Regions from separate parts of the Arthrobacter vasquezii genome, predicted to be linked through region 1. Evidence: riboswitches for the same ligand, from Rfam matches in the RefSeq annotation. Region 1 holds a riboswitch; the other holds the start of a gene.
The links. Region 1 has a riboswitch for cyclic di-AMP ahead of P4U43_RS11940 (M23 family metallopeptidase). Riboswitches for the same ligand answer to the same signal wherever they lie in the genome.
Positions count from the first base shown of each region.

Region 1 (7,418 bases):
CTGCGCAGCGGCAGCAATGGTGGCCGCTACACCCGAGGAGACCTGGGGAGCTGCGGGCGCGGGCTTCTCGGCGACAGCAGCCGGTGCAGCAACAGGAGCCGCTGCCTGTATGGCGACAGCGGCCTCCGCTACGACGGCGGGTGCTGCTTCTGCGACTGGAGCTGTCTCCGCCACCGGAGCGGCTTCGATGATCTGGGCCTGCGGCTGCACAACAGGTACAGCCTCGACAACAGGGGCAGCCACAGTGGGCGCCGCCACTGCCTTGACGGCAGCCTTGTTGAAGGAGATTTTGGCATCCGCCGGGGCCTGAATCGGGGCCTTGGCGCCCTGAACCTCAAGCGTGGTGGTGACGGTGTTGCGCTCCGCGGGCAGCTCCACAGCGTTGGCCGCGACTCCGCTGGACAGAACGAGGCCCGAAGCCGCCGCGATGACGGCTGCCTGGCGACCTACACCGCCGGCGTTGTCACTGACTGCGCGGGCAATGGAGGAGAGGTGGGCTGAACGCTGCACTTCGGCGCGGTGGCGCGCTATGGCACGGGTGTTAGAGGTCATGTGTGTGCTCCAGGTATCTGTTCTTAGCTAACGCGGACGAAGCTAGAGCCAGCGAGATCGGACAGGCTGTGCAGCCCGGTATTCATACCGTTCAGGCCACCGCTGATGACCTGGCCGTTACCTACGTAGATGGCAACGTGACCTGCGGAGACAACGAGGTCACCGGGTGCGGGAGTGGAAACGACTGAGCCGAAAGCGAAGAAATCGCTCGGCGCGATGTCCCCGACCGACTTGCCGATTGAGCGCAGTGCCTTCTCAACCATGGCGGTGCAATCCTGGGCAACGCCGATCTGCGAGTAGGCCGAGCCTACGAGCGCTGCGCCGATTCCGCTGGAGGTGGGCGCCTCGACGGGAGCCGGAGCCTCAGCGGCGGGAGCCTTTACCTCAACCTCTGCCTGGGGAGCTGCCGCAACCTCGACGGCGGGCTCAACGACCGGGGCCGGAGCGGCCACAGCTGCTTCATTCTGAACTACTGCTTCAGCCTGCACTGTGACGGCTGGGGCGGGCTCAACAGCCTCGACGACCGGAGCTGCTACAGCTTCAACGGCTGCTCGCTCGAAGGTGACGGTTGCGTCAGCGGCGGCGCTGACGCTGACCGGCTGAGCTACCACGGCACTGAGGGTCTTGACTGCCTGGGCCGAGCGCTGGGCGTCAGAAGCGCCATGAGCCGGAAGGCCTGCGGTGAGGACGAGTCCGGAAGCAGCGACGATGACTGCTGCCTGGCGTCCTACGGAACCTGCGTTCGAAGACACAGCCCTGGAAATGGCTGCGAGCGAATTTGTATGAGCCGGAACCGCACGATGGCGCCCCAGCGCAGAGCTATTTGACACGTTGAATTGCCTCTCCCTACGCCTGCGAGGTGAGCTGTCGGATTCGGATGGGAGTCACCCGGCCGCGGATCGTCTCAGATCCAGCGACTTAACCCCAAGGACTTCAAGAAGAAGCCCACAATTGGTTCCCCCGCCCCTGCCATGCGATTGTTGCGAACGGAACTCGTACAGTGGCAGAGCTAGGCGATCTGCACGAGTGCGCCGAACCCCCTGCGATTCGGCACGAGTTAGACGGTACATCAGTTCTCTGGCTATGTCACATTCCGGTCACGGAACGGTGTGTTCATGATTACGACGCGGCCAACCGGCGCGGAAAATGACTCAGAGCCAGCCGAGCGGATCGACGTTTTTGCCGTCGACAAGGACCTCAAAATGCAGGTGGCATCCGGTTGAGGCGCCTGTGGAACCCACGCGTGCTATCGCGTCGCCACGCTCCACAATCTGGCCCACCGCCACGTCCATGGCCGACAGGTGGTTGTAGGTGGTTTCCAGTCCGTTGGCATGCTTGATCACCACACGGTTGCCGCCCCCGTATGCGTGCCAGCCTGCAAACGTGACGGTGCCGGCCGCAGCCGCCAAGACGGAGGTCCCGCAGGCTTCGCTCATGTCCTGTCCGGTGTGGAGTTCCCCTGCACCGGTGATTGGGCTGATCCTGGTTCCGAAAGCGGAGCTCATCACCATACGGTCCAAGGGTGCTGAGAGAGAGCCCTTGGCCTCCGCAGTCACGATGTCTCCACCGGATGCGGAAACGATCTCGGCAAGCTTCGCATCGGGATCGAAGGTGCTGTGCAGTGCCGCGCGGTCAAATGAGACATCCGCACCGGCGGCAGCCTGCACTGGCTGCAGTTCTTCCTGCTCAGCTGCAGCAGCCACGGTTTGCGCTTCAGCGGGCACCACTGCGGCGGTGGTGGGCAGCGCAACCGTGAGCACCATGCCAGAGGCAGCGGCCGCAATGGCAACCTTCTGGCTGAGTCCGGCGAAGGAAACGTCGCGGCGAGTGCTGGCTGCGCGGCGTCGTCGTTCGGTGCGTTGGGCATCACGGGGGCGTAAGGAAACTACCGGGGCTACCGTTCCGGTGCGGGCTTCACGGCGGGGCAGCGGATTATCCGGGCAGGTGGAAACCGGCGCCGGGAAAGCGTTGATTTCAGTGCACACCGGGCTGGACGGCGCTGCTGCGTTGTCCGCAGCCTGACGTGCCAAGCGCTCAGCTCGTTCCCGCCTATGCGCATCGCGTGGCCGCGCTTCAGCGACCGGGGTGCTCGCACGGCGGCGCCCCGAAGCAGTGTTCGACAAGGAGACCCTTTCTCATTTTTTGCCTGCGAAGTTAGCTGTCGGATTCGAGTATGAGAAGACTCGGTTCAGATCCCTGCGGTGTGGCAGCATCCGAACTTCACCCCAAGGCCATGGCATGCCATGACCGGTTGTGGGTCCTCCGCCCCTGTCCATCTGTGTAACACTGCGTTCGCTGACAGGGTTAGGCAGGCGAACCAGGTAACGCTGGAGTATCAGCGCCAGGAACCAACTATAGCCGTGAGCGCCGGAAAGTAATCATTTCGTAACCATGCTGTGGATATCCTTCGGGAATCCAGAGCCTTCCGGTCCGGCGCCTCAGAACTGCGGCTGAACCGCCACAAAAACATGCGAAGCAACTTCCGGCGGCAACTCCAGCGCACCCTCCACGCCGGGCACCCGAACGGACACGTAGTCTCCCACTGCCTGTAGGGTCATCTGCGCTCCGGGACGCAGACCGCCTTCGTCCAGTTGGGTCAGCAGTTCGGGATCCACCTGAATGGGTTCGGCCAGCCGGACAAGGGTCACAATCGAACCCGCAGTGTAGTTTGCCATCGTGTCCGTAAGCGTGCGCACGCCCAAGGTGAACGCTTCCGACGGGGTACCGCCCAGGGCCTCAAGGCCAGGGATGGGATTGCCGTAGGGTGATTCGGTCGGCTGGCCCAGCAGCTCATACAGGCGCCGCTCAACCCGCTCGCTCATCACGTGTTCCCACCTGCACGCCTCATCGTGGACGTAGGCCCAGTCCAGGCCGATGACATCGGAGAGCAGTCGTTCCGCCAGCCGATGCTTGCGCATCACCTCGGTGGCCCGCCGGCGCCCGAGCTCGGTCAGTTCAAGGTGACGGTCGCCGGTCACCACTACGAGTCCGTCACGTTCCATCCGACCGACAGTCTGCGAGACCGTAGGGCCTGAGTGACGAAGGCGCTCGGCGATCCGGGCGCGCAGCGCAACGATGTTTTCTTCCTCAAGTTCAAGGATTGTCCGCAGATACATCTCGGTGGTGTCGATGAGGTCCGTCATTTGCGGGGTTCAGCTCCTTGGCACTGGTGCGGTTTGAGCGTTGATGCAGCGGCTGCCTGCAGTGCCCAACAGATGGGCCGCCGTCGTCATCCCTACGCCCCACAAGGTTAACCCATTTACACAGCGTCACCCGCCCCGCTGATCCGGGCGCATCCGAAGCCGGTCACAATGCATCTGCGCTGAGCGTGCTGGGGCAGAATGGTCTGCGACCCCATCGCAAGCAACCTCCCTGGAGTAACCATGAGCGATCCCGCCGACATCCGCATCCCCGCCGAGCTGCTGCCGCAGGATGGCCGGTTCGGTGCGGGTCCCTCCAGAACGCGCCCCGAGCAGCTGGAAGCGCTGAACCGGGCAGGAACGGCCCTGCTTGGAACCTCACATCGGCAGGCACCGGTCAAGAATCTGGTGGGTTCGGTCCGGGCCGGTTTGATGGACTTCTTCGGCGCCCCGGAAGGCTACGAAGTGATTCTCGGTGTTGGAGGGTCCACTGCTTTTTGGGATGTCGCCTCCTTCGGTCTCGTTGAAGCGCGTGCGCAGCATCTCTCCTTTGGTGAGTTCGGATCCAAGTTCGCAGCGGCGACGTCCAAGGCACCATTCCTGGGCGAGTCAACGGTCATCACCTCTGACCCCGGCTCCCGGCCGGTGCCCGTCGCGGAGCCGGGCATCGACTTCTATGCCTGGCCGCAGAACGAAACCTCAACCGGTGTGGCGGCGCCGGTCGAGCGGGTGGCGGGCGCGGATCACGGCGCGCTCATCTGCATCGATGCAACCTCCGCTGCCGGCGGGTTGTCGGTGGACGTCTCAGAGGCTGACGTGTACTACTTTGCTCCGCAGAAGAACTTCGCGTCCGACGGCGGACTCTGGCTTGGCCTCTTTTCCCCCGCTGCACTCGAAAGGGCAGCGGCGATCAAGGCTTCGAAGCGCTGGATCCCGGACTTCCTCGACCTTCAGACGGCGATCGACAACTCACGCCTGAATCAGACCTACAACACACCGGCACTGTCCACGCTTGTGACACTCAATGCTCAGATCGAGTGGCTCAACAGCAACGGCGGGCTGGAATTCGCTGCAGCGCGAACCGCCGATTCCGCCAGCCGCATCTACAGTTGGGCTGAGTCCTCCGCCGTTGCCGCGCCCTTTGTGCAGAACCCGGACCACCGCTCCAACGTCATCGCGACGATCGACTTCGCGGAGACTGTTGACGCTGCCGCCGTAGCCAGGACCCTCCGCGCAAACGGGATTGTCGACGTCGAACCGTACCGGAAGCTGGGCCGCAACCAGTTGCGCATCGCCACCTTCGTGGCAATCGAGCCCACCGACGTATCGGCGCTGCTGGAATGCATTGACTACGTGGTGGAGCGTTCCTAGCCGTTCCGTTCCGCAGTATTCCGCGCTGTCGCGGCAAGGGTCAGTTTGAGCCGCCGCGGCGAGGGATGGATGAGACGGACCCGCACGTGATGCGACCGCGCTACCCAGGCCAGCCCGGCCACCGCGGCCACGAAGCCCGACGCCGCAGCGACCACCAGTCCCCACCGCGGCCCGTAGGCGTTGGTCACCCACCCGACGATGGGCGCTCCGATAGGCGTCCCGCCCAGGAAGATCGCAAAGTACAGGGCCATGACCCGGCCGCGCATCTCCTGCACGGTTGTGGTCTGAACGTAGGCGTTGGCGCTGGTCATCAGCGTCAGCGCGAAGAGTCCCACTGGAACAAGGGCCAGCCCGAAAAGCCAGACGGACGGTGCCAGCGCAGCCAGCAGGCACGCGAGGCCAAAGGCACCGGCTGCTCCGAAGACGAACCTGAGCCGCGGCCGGTCCCGCCTCGCCGAAAGCAGCGCCCCCGCCACGGAACCCACCGCCATGATCGAGGACAGCGTGCCGAAGACTCCCGCGCCTGTTCCGAACTCAGTGCGTGCCATCGCCGCAATATAGACGGCAAAGTTCAAGCCGAAGGTTCCGACCACGAAAATTGCGAACATCACCATCATGAGATCCGGCCGCTGCTGCACATAGCGGAAACCTGCTCGGATCCTCCCGCGACCGGGCGCCGAGCGGTTGAGTACACGCAGTTCTTTTTGACGGATAGTGACGAGGACGAAGATCATCGCCCCGAACGTCACTGCGTTGATCAGGAAGACCCAGCCGGGCCCTACGGCAACCGTGAGTAAACCCGCAACTGCGGGACCGAACATCCGAGCGCCGTTGAAAGAGGCGCTGTTCAGGGCCACCGCGTTGGGAAGGTAATCATCGCGCACCAGTTCGGAGACGAAGGCCTGGCGCGCGGGAGCGTCAATGGCGGAGACGACGCCCAGAGCAAGCGCAAACGCGTAAACATGCCACAGCTCCGCCAGGCCGAGCACCACGAGGAGGCCCAGCCCTACGCCGAGCGCCGCCATCGCGGCCTGGGTTCCCATCAATAGCTTGCGGCGATCAACGGAGTCAGCGATCAGCCCGGCCCACGGAGCTATGAAGAGCTGCGGCCCCAACTGCAAGGCCATGACAATACCCATAGCCGCGGCGTCCTGATCGGTGAGGATGTCATAGACAAGCCAGTCCTGGGCTGTGCGCTGCATCCAGGTGCCCACGTTGGAAATCAGGGCGCCGATGAACCAGAGCCGGTAGTTGTGGATATGCAGGGATCGGAACATGCCCATCAGGCAGCCTTCCTTTCCGCGCTCCCCCACACCTCAGGCAACTGGAGATTCGCCTCCAGGGGCGGCCTCGGCGTCAGTCTCAGCAACGTCAGCCTCCGGAACCCGTGCGGCGTCCTCCGAAGTTGCATCTTCCGGCGTTGCATCTTCCGGCGTTACGGCTTTCGGTGCTGCCGAGTCTTCCTCCGCTGTGTCCTCCGGGCGAACGCGTTCAGACCAGGGCACCCAGTCAGGCGCCAAAAGTGCGTTTTCGGAGGGCAGCAGCCCTACTTCACAGACCGTGGCGTCCTTGCTGCGCGGAACCCGCGCCAGGGTTGCGAACCAGTGCCAGCCCTCGTACCCGGGGACGTGTGCGGCGAAGCGATGCGTCACGAGCCGCTCGGCATCGGGGAAAGCACCGACATGCTCCCCCACCTCATGTTCCCCGGCAACCTCCAGCAGGCCATTCCGCGCGGCGTCCACCGCCGCAGCCAGCACAGCGTCAGGCCTGGACGGCTTACGGACCGGCCTGCGCTTTGCTGCAGGCGCTGCGGGGGCCGCCGTCGCGACGGGCTCCGCCTCAGCTGTTTCCATTGATGCCGGGGTTTCACTCATGCGGGCTAAACGTCCAGATCATCCGCGACCGCGCGCAGCACTGCGGCGACCTTCGCGGAGTGCGACTTGTCCGGGTACCGCCCGCGCCGCAAACCGTTGGACACATCATCCAGCAGCCGGATCAGATCCTCGGTGATCACGGCCATGTCATCAGCGTTCTTGCGCGTTGCCTTGGCAACCGAGGGCGGCACGTCAAGAATGCGTGCGGACAGCGCCTGGAGACCCTTGCGTCCGTCAGCGACTCCGAACTCGAGCCGCGTTCCGACCTTGACTTCAGTCACGCCGGCCGGAAGCGCCGAGGCATGCAGGAACACTTCCTTGCCGTCATCCGTCGCCAGGAAACCGAAACCCTTCTCGGAGTCGAACCATTTGACCTTGCCGATAGGCACGTAATTACCTCGTTCTCGAACTACTTGCGCGCAATCCGTTGGCGCTTCACCAATGGTTACCGAGGGCAACCGGAAGGGTGTCAGTCAGCCGG
Region 1 covers NZ_JAROKN010000033.1:1,863-9,280, reverse strand. The annotation lists gene P4U43_RS11950 (NlpC/P60 family protein) at 1-552, opposite strand, end outside; gene P4U43_RS11945 (NlpC/P60 family protein) at 576-1,304, opposite strand; cyclic di-AMP (ydaO/yuaA leader) riboswitch at 1,388-1,547, opposite strand; gene P4U43_RS11940 (M23 family metallopeptidase) at 1,704-2,582, opposite strand; cyclic di-AMP (ydaO/yuaA leader) riboswitch at 2,680-2,873, opposite strand; gene P4U43_RS11935 (metal-dependent transcriptional regulator) at 2,991-3,695, opposite strand; gene serC (phosphoserine transaminase) at 3,936-5,063, shown strand; gene P4U43_RS11925 (MFS transporter) at 5,060-6,346, opposite strand; gene P4U43_RS11920 (DUF3027 domain-containing protein) at 6,380-6,937, opposite strand; gene P4U43_RS11915 (cold-shock protein) at 6,943-7,326, opposite strand.

Region 2 (7,418 bases), on a different contig from region 1:
GTCCCGCTCGAATACGCGTGCACGCCGGTCCCAGTGGAAGGCTGTTGCTCCCAAGCTGGTGAAGACGGTGGAGAACGGTCGCGTCACTTACAGCCTTGCCCACCAGGCCAAGGTTGTCACCGATTCCGCCGGCACTGAGTTGTTCCTTGAGTACAAGGGCCGCAAGGTAGCCGACGTCTAAATGCCAAGAGCACCGGTTTACGGTGCTTGAGGCTTCGATCGCGAAAGCGTCGCCGCGTGGAGAGTTCAGAAGATCTTTTGAAGCGTCTCGGTGTCACTATTGACGCCGAGACGCTTCGTCTTGCCCTGACACATCGGTCCTATGCGTATGAACAGGGCGGAATCCCTACCAACGAACGCCTCGAATTCCTCGGCGACTCCGTCCTCGGGCTTTCGGTCACGGACGCTCTCTACAGGGACAATCCTGATCTTTCAGAGGGTGAACTCGCCAAGAGGCGTTCGGCGGTGGTGAGTACCCGCGCCCTCGCGAAGATTGCCCGCGGCCTCGATCTCGGGCAGCACATCCTCCTGGGACAGGGAGAGAAGCTCACCAACGGCTGGGACAAATCCTCAATTCTTGCTGACACCATGGAAGCCATCATCGGCGCCACCTATCTCAGCAACGGTATGGAGACCGCACGGTGCCTCGTCATGCGCATCATCGGTCCGGTGCTCCGGGACGCCGCAGCCCTTGGCGCCGGAACGGACTGGAAGACCAGCATCCAGGAAATCGCCGCGGCACAGCGCATGGGGGTTATCGACTACAAGGTGACGGGCTTCGGGCCTGACCATGACCGCCGGTTCGAGGCCGTCCTGGTGATCGGCGGAGCGACCTACGGTTCGGGTTCCGGGCGCTCCAAGAAGGAGGCCGAGCAAGAGGCTGCCTCTGCCTCGTGGAAGCTCCTTCAGCCTGAGGTGAACCAACTGCCTCTCGCACACGCGGACGCACAGCTCCGCCACTCCACGTGATCTTTGCACCTCGTTATGCCTGAGCTTCCCGAGGTGGAGGTAGTGCGCAGGGGTCTCGCGCGCTGGGTTCGCGGGCGCCGCATCGAGGCGGTCGACGTCCTGGACCCCCGTTCAATCCGCCGCCATGCCCTAGGCGCCGAGGATTTCATTGGAAACCTCATCGGAGCCCGCGTCAGCGATGCCGTGCGTCGGGGCAAGTTCCTCTGGCTGCCCCTTACCCTCACCGATGACGACGGCGGCTCCCGGCCTGCGCCGTCACCGAACCTGGCGTCCTCAAAGGAACTCCCGGACGGCAGGCCGCCAGTTGCGCTCATGGCGCATCTTGGAATGAGCGGCCAGTTGCTGGTCGAGGACCGCACCCAGCCGGACGAGAAGCACCTGAAGGTTCGCCTTCGGCTGTCTCCGGCTGCTGGGCCTCAGCCGGCGCCGGAGGAGCTTCGTTTCGTGGACCAGCGGATCTTCGGCGGGCTTTTTGTCACGAGCATGGTGGCAACAGCTGATGGTCTTCCCGGCGGACTGGGGGAGAACCTCGTTCCCCTGGTGCCGGTTGAAGCGACGCACATCGCACGCGACCCGCTGGACCCTGCATTCTCCTTCGAGGATTTCTACCGCAAGCTGCATTCCCGCCGCACGGGGCTCAAGCGCGCCTTGCTCGAGCAGACGCTCGTCTCGGGAATCGGAAACATCTATGCCGACGAATCATTGTGGGCAGCGAAGCTGCACTACGCCCGCCCCACTGACACCCTTCGGCGTGCAGAAGCCTCGCGACTGGTCGAGTCGTGTAGGGACGTCATGATCCGGGCGCTCGAGGCAGGCGGCACCAGCTTCGATTCGCTTTACGTAAACGTGAACGGCGCGTCCGGGTACTTTGAACGCGCGCTGAACGCCTACGGGCGGGAGCGGGAGCCCTGTCGGCGATGCTTCGAGAATGGTTTGGATTCCCTGATCCGGCGCGACACCTTCATGAACCGGTCCTCATACACCTGCCCCAGATGCCAGCCACGGCCGCGTAACGGACGCTGGTGAGGGGCTCCGACGTGACAAAAGTAAGTAAGCTGACTAGATTCGATATCTCAGTATCTCAGCACCCGACACGTCAGGAGTATCGCGATGAAGAACAAGTTGGTTTTTGCAGCAGGTATGGCAGCAGGCTACGTTCTGGGCGCCCGGGCCGGTCGTGCAAGCTATGAGCAGATCAAAGTGAAGGCCAACGAGCTCTGGAACAACCCGAAGGTTCAGGACAAGGTTTCCCAGGCATCGGAGACGGTAAAAACGAAGGCTCCGGAGGTTCAGGCGCAGGCAGAGCAGGCCCTGAAAAAGGCACAGTCAGCCATGCACCGCAATGGCGATCAGGACGGCCCCAAGAGCGCGCAGGACGAGTACAAAATCTAGATCCGGTGGGGCCCAACCGGCGCTTCTCGTGATTGAAATGTGACATCCAGCCCGAAAGAATGTAACGTTATGGACACGCCGGGCTCAAAAGCCCGGCTTCCTTCTGGTGGATTGCCTAATCCTGCCGCCGTCGGAAGGTCCGTTCGCTACACACTGCGGCAGGAGCGGGGGAACCAGATAGCGGGCTTCTTCAGAAGTCCTAGGGGTGAAGACGTACCGGTCCAAGACCGGTAGTCCGGGTGGCTCCCATCCGAATCCGACAGCTAACTCCGCCGGCATTGGGAGAGGCTATTTCCGTGTCCAAAAACCGTCATATCGCACGCCACCGTGCAACCCCGCCCAGCACCATGCAGGTCGTTTCCAAGGCAGTGAGCTCACACGCCGGCACAGTTGGCCGCCCAGCAGCCGTTGTTGTAGCAGCTTCCGGAATCATGTTCGGTGCGGCCCTGCCAGCAAGCGCGGGCACCACCACTTACACCCCAGCACCGTCAGTTGAGGCCAACGTCCAGGCTGCAGCCGCTCCTGTGGCCCCGGCAGCTCCGGTTGCTCCGGCTCCCGTGGCGCCGGCTCCGGCCGTCAATGCTCCTACCCACACTGTGCAGTCCGGGGACACTCTCGGCTCGATCGCAGCGAACTATGGCGTCAGCCTGGACGCCGTGTTCGCTGCTAACGGGCTCGGCTGGGATTCGATCATTTACCCGGGTCAGGTCATCAGCCTCTCCGGTAGCGCTGCTGCCGCTCCGGCTCCTGCCGCAGCTCCGGCGCCCGCTCCGGTACAGCAGATTCAGGTAGCAGCTCCGGCAGCCGCGCCTGCAGTGCAGGTACAGGCAGCTGCTGTTGCTCCGGCACCGGTCGAGACCAGCACCATGGGCATCAGCCTTGCCTCCAGCAACATCCAGGTTGCAGACAACTCGGGCAGCGCCAGCGGCGCAGGCATCCTCGCGTCGGCTCGGGCCCAGCTCGCAGCCGGTGCTATCCAGGATTGCACCGTGCTCCTCGAAAAGGCCCTTGGTACGGGCGATCTCGGACCGGCACAGTTCGCTGCCTACGGTACCCCGGTAAGCACACCTGCACCGGGCGACATTGTCATCACGGGCGGACACGTAGCCGTCTACGCCGGCAGCGGCCAGGTCATCAGCAGCGGAATGAATGGTGCAAACCTCACCATGCAGCACCCGCTGAGCGATCTGCCGGGCGCCTACTTCGTGCGCGTCTAATCTTCGCGTTAGTCTCTCGTCGCTGGGGAGGACCTGTAAAGGTCCTTCCCAGCGGCATTTAATGAACCAACGCGACAGGTGGCAGGCTGACCAGGCTGAGGGTCCGATCGCAAACCGTCAGTTATCTCAGCATCAGTGCCTGATGCGCGACGCTGAATCGCCATAGTGCGCGGCGAGGCGTGCAAATCCCTCGTCCAGGCTCACCTCCGGAGTCCAGCCAAGCAGGGACCTGGTGTGCCGCTGGTCGAACCAATGGGCCGTTGACAACTGCTCCGCGAGGAAGCGGGTCATGGGAGGCTCGCTGTCGGCCTTGGAAGCGCGCCAGATACTTTCGACGACGCTGCCGGCCGCTCTGCCTACCCAGCCTGGGATCGATCTCCGGGGTTCCCGGACGCCGCCGGCGGAGCAAATGCGGGTGAGGAGCTCACCGATCGGGCGCGGTTCACCGTTCGTGATGACCAACGGGGATCCGGAGATGTACTCCATCCGGTCAAGGGCGGCAACGATGGCCGACGCCGCATTGTCCACGTAGGTTGTGTCAACGAGCGCGGTTCCACCGGCAAGCAGCGGCAGCCTGCCCGCGCGTGCCCTGGTGAGTACCCGCTCTACCAGCTGGGTGTCACCGGGTCCCCAGACAATATGGGGGCGCAGAACCGCGACCGGCATCTGGCCGTCGTTCGCCTCGAGAGCAAGAATCTCCGCCTGCGCCTTGGTGCGCGCATAGGATCCGCGGGCGAGCTCCGGCTGAGCCGGCCCGGCAACCGCGCCAACCAGCGACGCTCCGGTGTGGGCCACTGACGGCGAGGAAACGTGCACGAAGTGCTGAACGCCCGCGGACCGGGCCGCAGCCAGGAGCCCAGCTGTACCGAGCACATTGGTGCGGTAGAAATCATCCGGATTGCCGGTGACAGACACCTTTGCCGCGAGGTGAATGACGGCGTCGACCCCCGCGACAGCGTTCGCAAGGGCGGAACCGTCGGCGAGGTCACCTGCTAGGTCCTCCGCGCCCGGCACACCGGAGGGACGCCGCTGGAAGGTCCTGACATCGCGGCCGTTTCGCAGGAGCAGGGATGCCACCGCGCCGCCAAGCATCCCGCTGGCACCGGTGACGAGGACCTTCACGGCCTCTTCCTCCCACGCCCCTGGAGGACGTCGCCGGCCCACGCGGCTACTGCGGTACGGTCGATTTTTGCGTTATGCCGGATATCGGTAGGAAGGGCGGACAGCGTGAGGACTGCAGCGAGATGGACTCCGCCCGGCCGGACAACGTCCCGGACCATAGCCGACAAAGGGCGAGGAGCCAGGCCCGCCTGATCGGCAGCTTCCACAGGAACGACGACGGCGACAACGGCCTGTGTGCCCGTTGGACCGACACCGACCACGGCCGCCTGGCGAACCTCCTTCAACTGTTCGATCGACTGCTCGGGGCCCACGGGTGTCAAAACGCCGTCTGCGGACGTGATGACGTGTGCAAGCCGGCCCTCCACCCAGAGCCGTCCGTCCGCGTCGAGATGCCCGACGTCCCCGGTGCGGTGCCAGCCGGTGGTGCGTGATGATGCCTGTTCCGTGATCCATAACCGGTGATAGCGGTCTTTGACGTGCGGAGCACGCACGAGGATCTCACCCGTAACGCCTGGCAGAGCTGAGGGCACAGCGGTGGCAGTGCCCTTGGGGTCAAGCGCACTGATAGTGATTTCCGCGCCCGGTACCGCTCTTCCAACACAGACGCCGTTCCCGGCTCCTGTTACAGAACTGTCCAGGGCTTCGCGAATGTCCTCGAGCTGTATGTCGGTGACGGGCAGCGCCTCCGTCATGCCGTAGGGCGTGTGCAGTGCGGCACCGGGTACCAATGGCTGCAATTGCTCCAGGAGATTCACGGGGATCGGGGCTCCTGCAGAGAGCAGCACGCTGACGCGTTGCAAGGCATCCTTGCGGCCGGGCGCAATGCCCGAGGCTGTGGCCAGGACGTTGCGCAGGGCAGCGGGGGAAGCGAAAACCGTGGTGGCGTCGATGGCCGCGGCGGCATCGGCCAGCGCCCGTGCAGTCAGCGTCCGCGGAGCGGTGACGTCCATATCGGGTGTAACCGAAGCCGCTCCCAGTGCGGGGCCAAGCAGGGCGAAGGGCGCAAAACCAGCAACGAGAGCGCTGCCCGGCGCAAGGTTGAGAGTTGCGGAGAGAGTGTCCCGCATCGCCGACAGCTGGCGGTGTGTGTACACAACACCCTTCGCCGGTCCTGTCGATCCGGAGGTGAACAGGATCGCCGCGTCGGAATCGGGGGCGGGATCCTCGCCCGCATAGCTCGAGTGCCCAGCGAGGAGGTCTTCGAGGCGGTGACGCACACCGAGGAGCCGAGCCCGTGGCGCTGCTCCGACGCTGACGCGGGTGCCCGGCCACCCGAACAGCCTCCCGGCGACGAGCGCGCGTTCAATGCCGATGAGGAAGTCCGGCACAGTGCCGCGAACGGCGCGGCTGAGCCCCTTGACCCCCAGCCCGGCGTCCGCGACCACGATCACAGCGCCCAATCTCAGGCAGGCATAAATCAACGTGGTCAGCTCAATGCCCGGGGGAACCATCAGGCTGACCCTGCTTCCCGCCGTGACTCCGATCCGGCTGAGGCCGGCGGCGAGGCGGCTGACCCTGTCCTCCAGTTCCTTCCATGACAGCGAATCGGCCACCGCACCGTCGCTTCCCATATCTGCCACCGCCAGCATGTCAGCGGCAGGACCGCTGCTCCGCTCGTGGATCTGCTGCCAGAGCGGGGTGAACGCTGCGGAGGGACGGGCGGGACGGCCGTCGTCGTCGTTCTCGGTGCGGTGGTCAAGCCAATCAAAGATTGGCGAGGCGATGTCACGGTCTTCAGCGACCAGATGGCTTGCGCCCTCGAAGCGGTGGATATCAGCCTGCGGAAGGCGTTCCGCCAGGTCATCGAGATAGGTGTCCGAAAAAATCGGATCTGCCGGGCCCCACAGCAAAAACACGGGCACGTCGAGTGTACGGATGGAGTCGGCAATCCGGCTCAACTCCGCGTGGCTTGGGTGCCCGGGACCAACGGGAATGTCAGCGACGAACTGTTCGATGCCTCGGCGTCGGGCGGCTGTCCGGTAAGGCAGGCGGTAAGCCGCCCGTACATCCCGGCTGAGACGCGGGCGGGCCAGCGCAAGCGTTGTATCGAGGAAAGCGGTTGTTGTCGACGTTCCCACCCGGTGCACGGCGCCGCTGAGAGCGAGGCGCAGCGGCGCGGGAATGGGGGAGCCCGGGTCCTGGTGGATTGCCGTATTGGTCAGGACGACGGCGGTGAGGTTCGCGCGATTGCGGTCGGCGAAGCCAAGGCTGACGACGCCGCCCCAGTCGTGTCCGACTGTCACTAGAGGTCCGCTGAGCCCGACCGCGGAGACGAAATCCTCGAGGTCGCGTACGCGGTCGGCGAGACGCCGGGTGCGTCCGGTCCGTTCGGAATAGCCCATCTCGAGTTGGTCAACGGCGATGACCCGCCAACCGTGCTCGGCACCCGCAGGCAGCAAGCTGCGCCAGAGGTAGGACCAGGTGGGATTGCCGTGGACACAGAGCAGCGTGCCGCGGAGATCACCGGTTATGGAGGCCAGGTTGTCCAGGTAGTGCCACCGGTTGATGGTTCCAGCCGGATCAACGTCGGCTGTGGACGGCACGTCGAGGTAGGCCGACCACGACGGGTCGACGCCGGGAAGTTCTACCACTCAATCTCCAGCATCGCGGTGTTGAGGCCGGAGCCCACACCCATGCACAGCACGCGGTCGCCGGTAGTAAGCCGCTGGGCTTCCGCGGCGAGCGTCATGGGCAGTGACGCCGGCCCGACGTTGCCCC
Region 2 covers NZ_JAROKN010000038.1:18,993-26,410, forward strand. The annotation lists gene rpmF (50S ribosomal protein L32) at 1-181, shown strand, start outside; gene rnc (ribonuclease III) at 238-969, shown strand; gene mutM (bifunctional DNA-formamidopyrimidine glycosylase/DNA-(apurinic or apyrimidinic site) lyase) at 985-1,995, shown strand; gene P4U43_RS12875 (hypothetical protein) at 2,080-2,361, shown strand; cyclic di-AMP (ydaO/yuaA leader) riboswitch at 2,474-2,653, shown strand; gene P4U43_RS12880 (C40 family peptidase) at 2,658-3,578, shown strand; gene P4U43_RS12885 (NAD-dependent epimerase/dehydratase family protein) at 3,711-4,700, opposite strand; gene P4U43_RS12890 (alpha/beta fold hydrolase) at 4,697-7,291, opposite strand; gene P4U43_RS12895 (3-oxoacyl-ACP synthase III) at 7,285-7,418, opposite strand, start outside.
Region 2: another riboswitch for cyclic di-AMP. It lies ahead of P4U43_RS12880 (C40 family peptidase); the one in region 1 lies ahead of P4U43_RS11940 (M23 family metallopeptidase).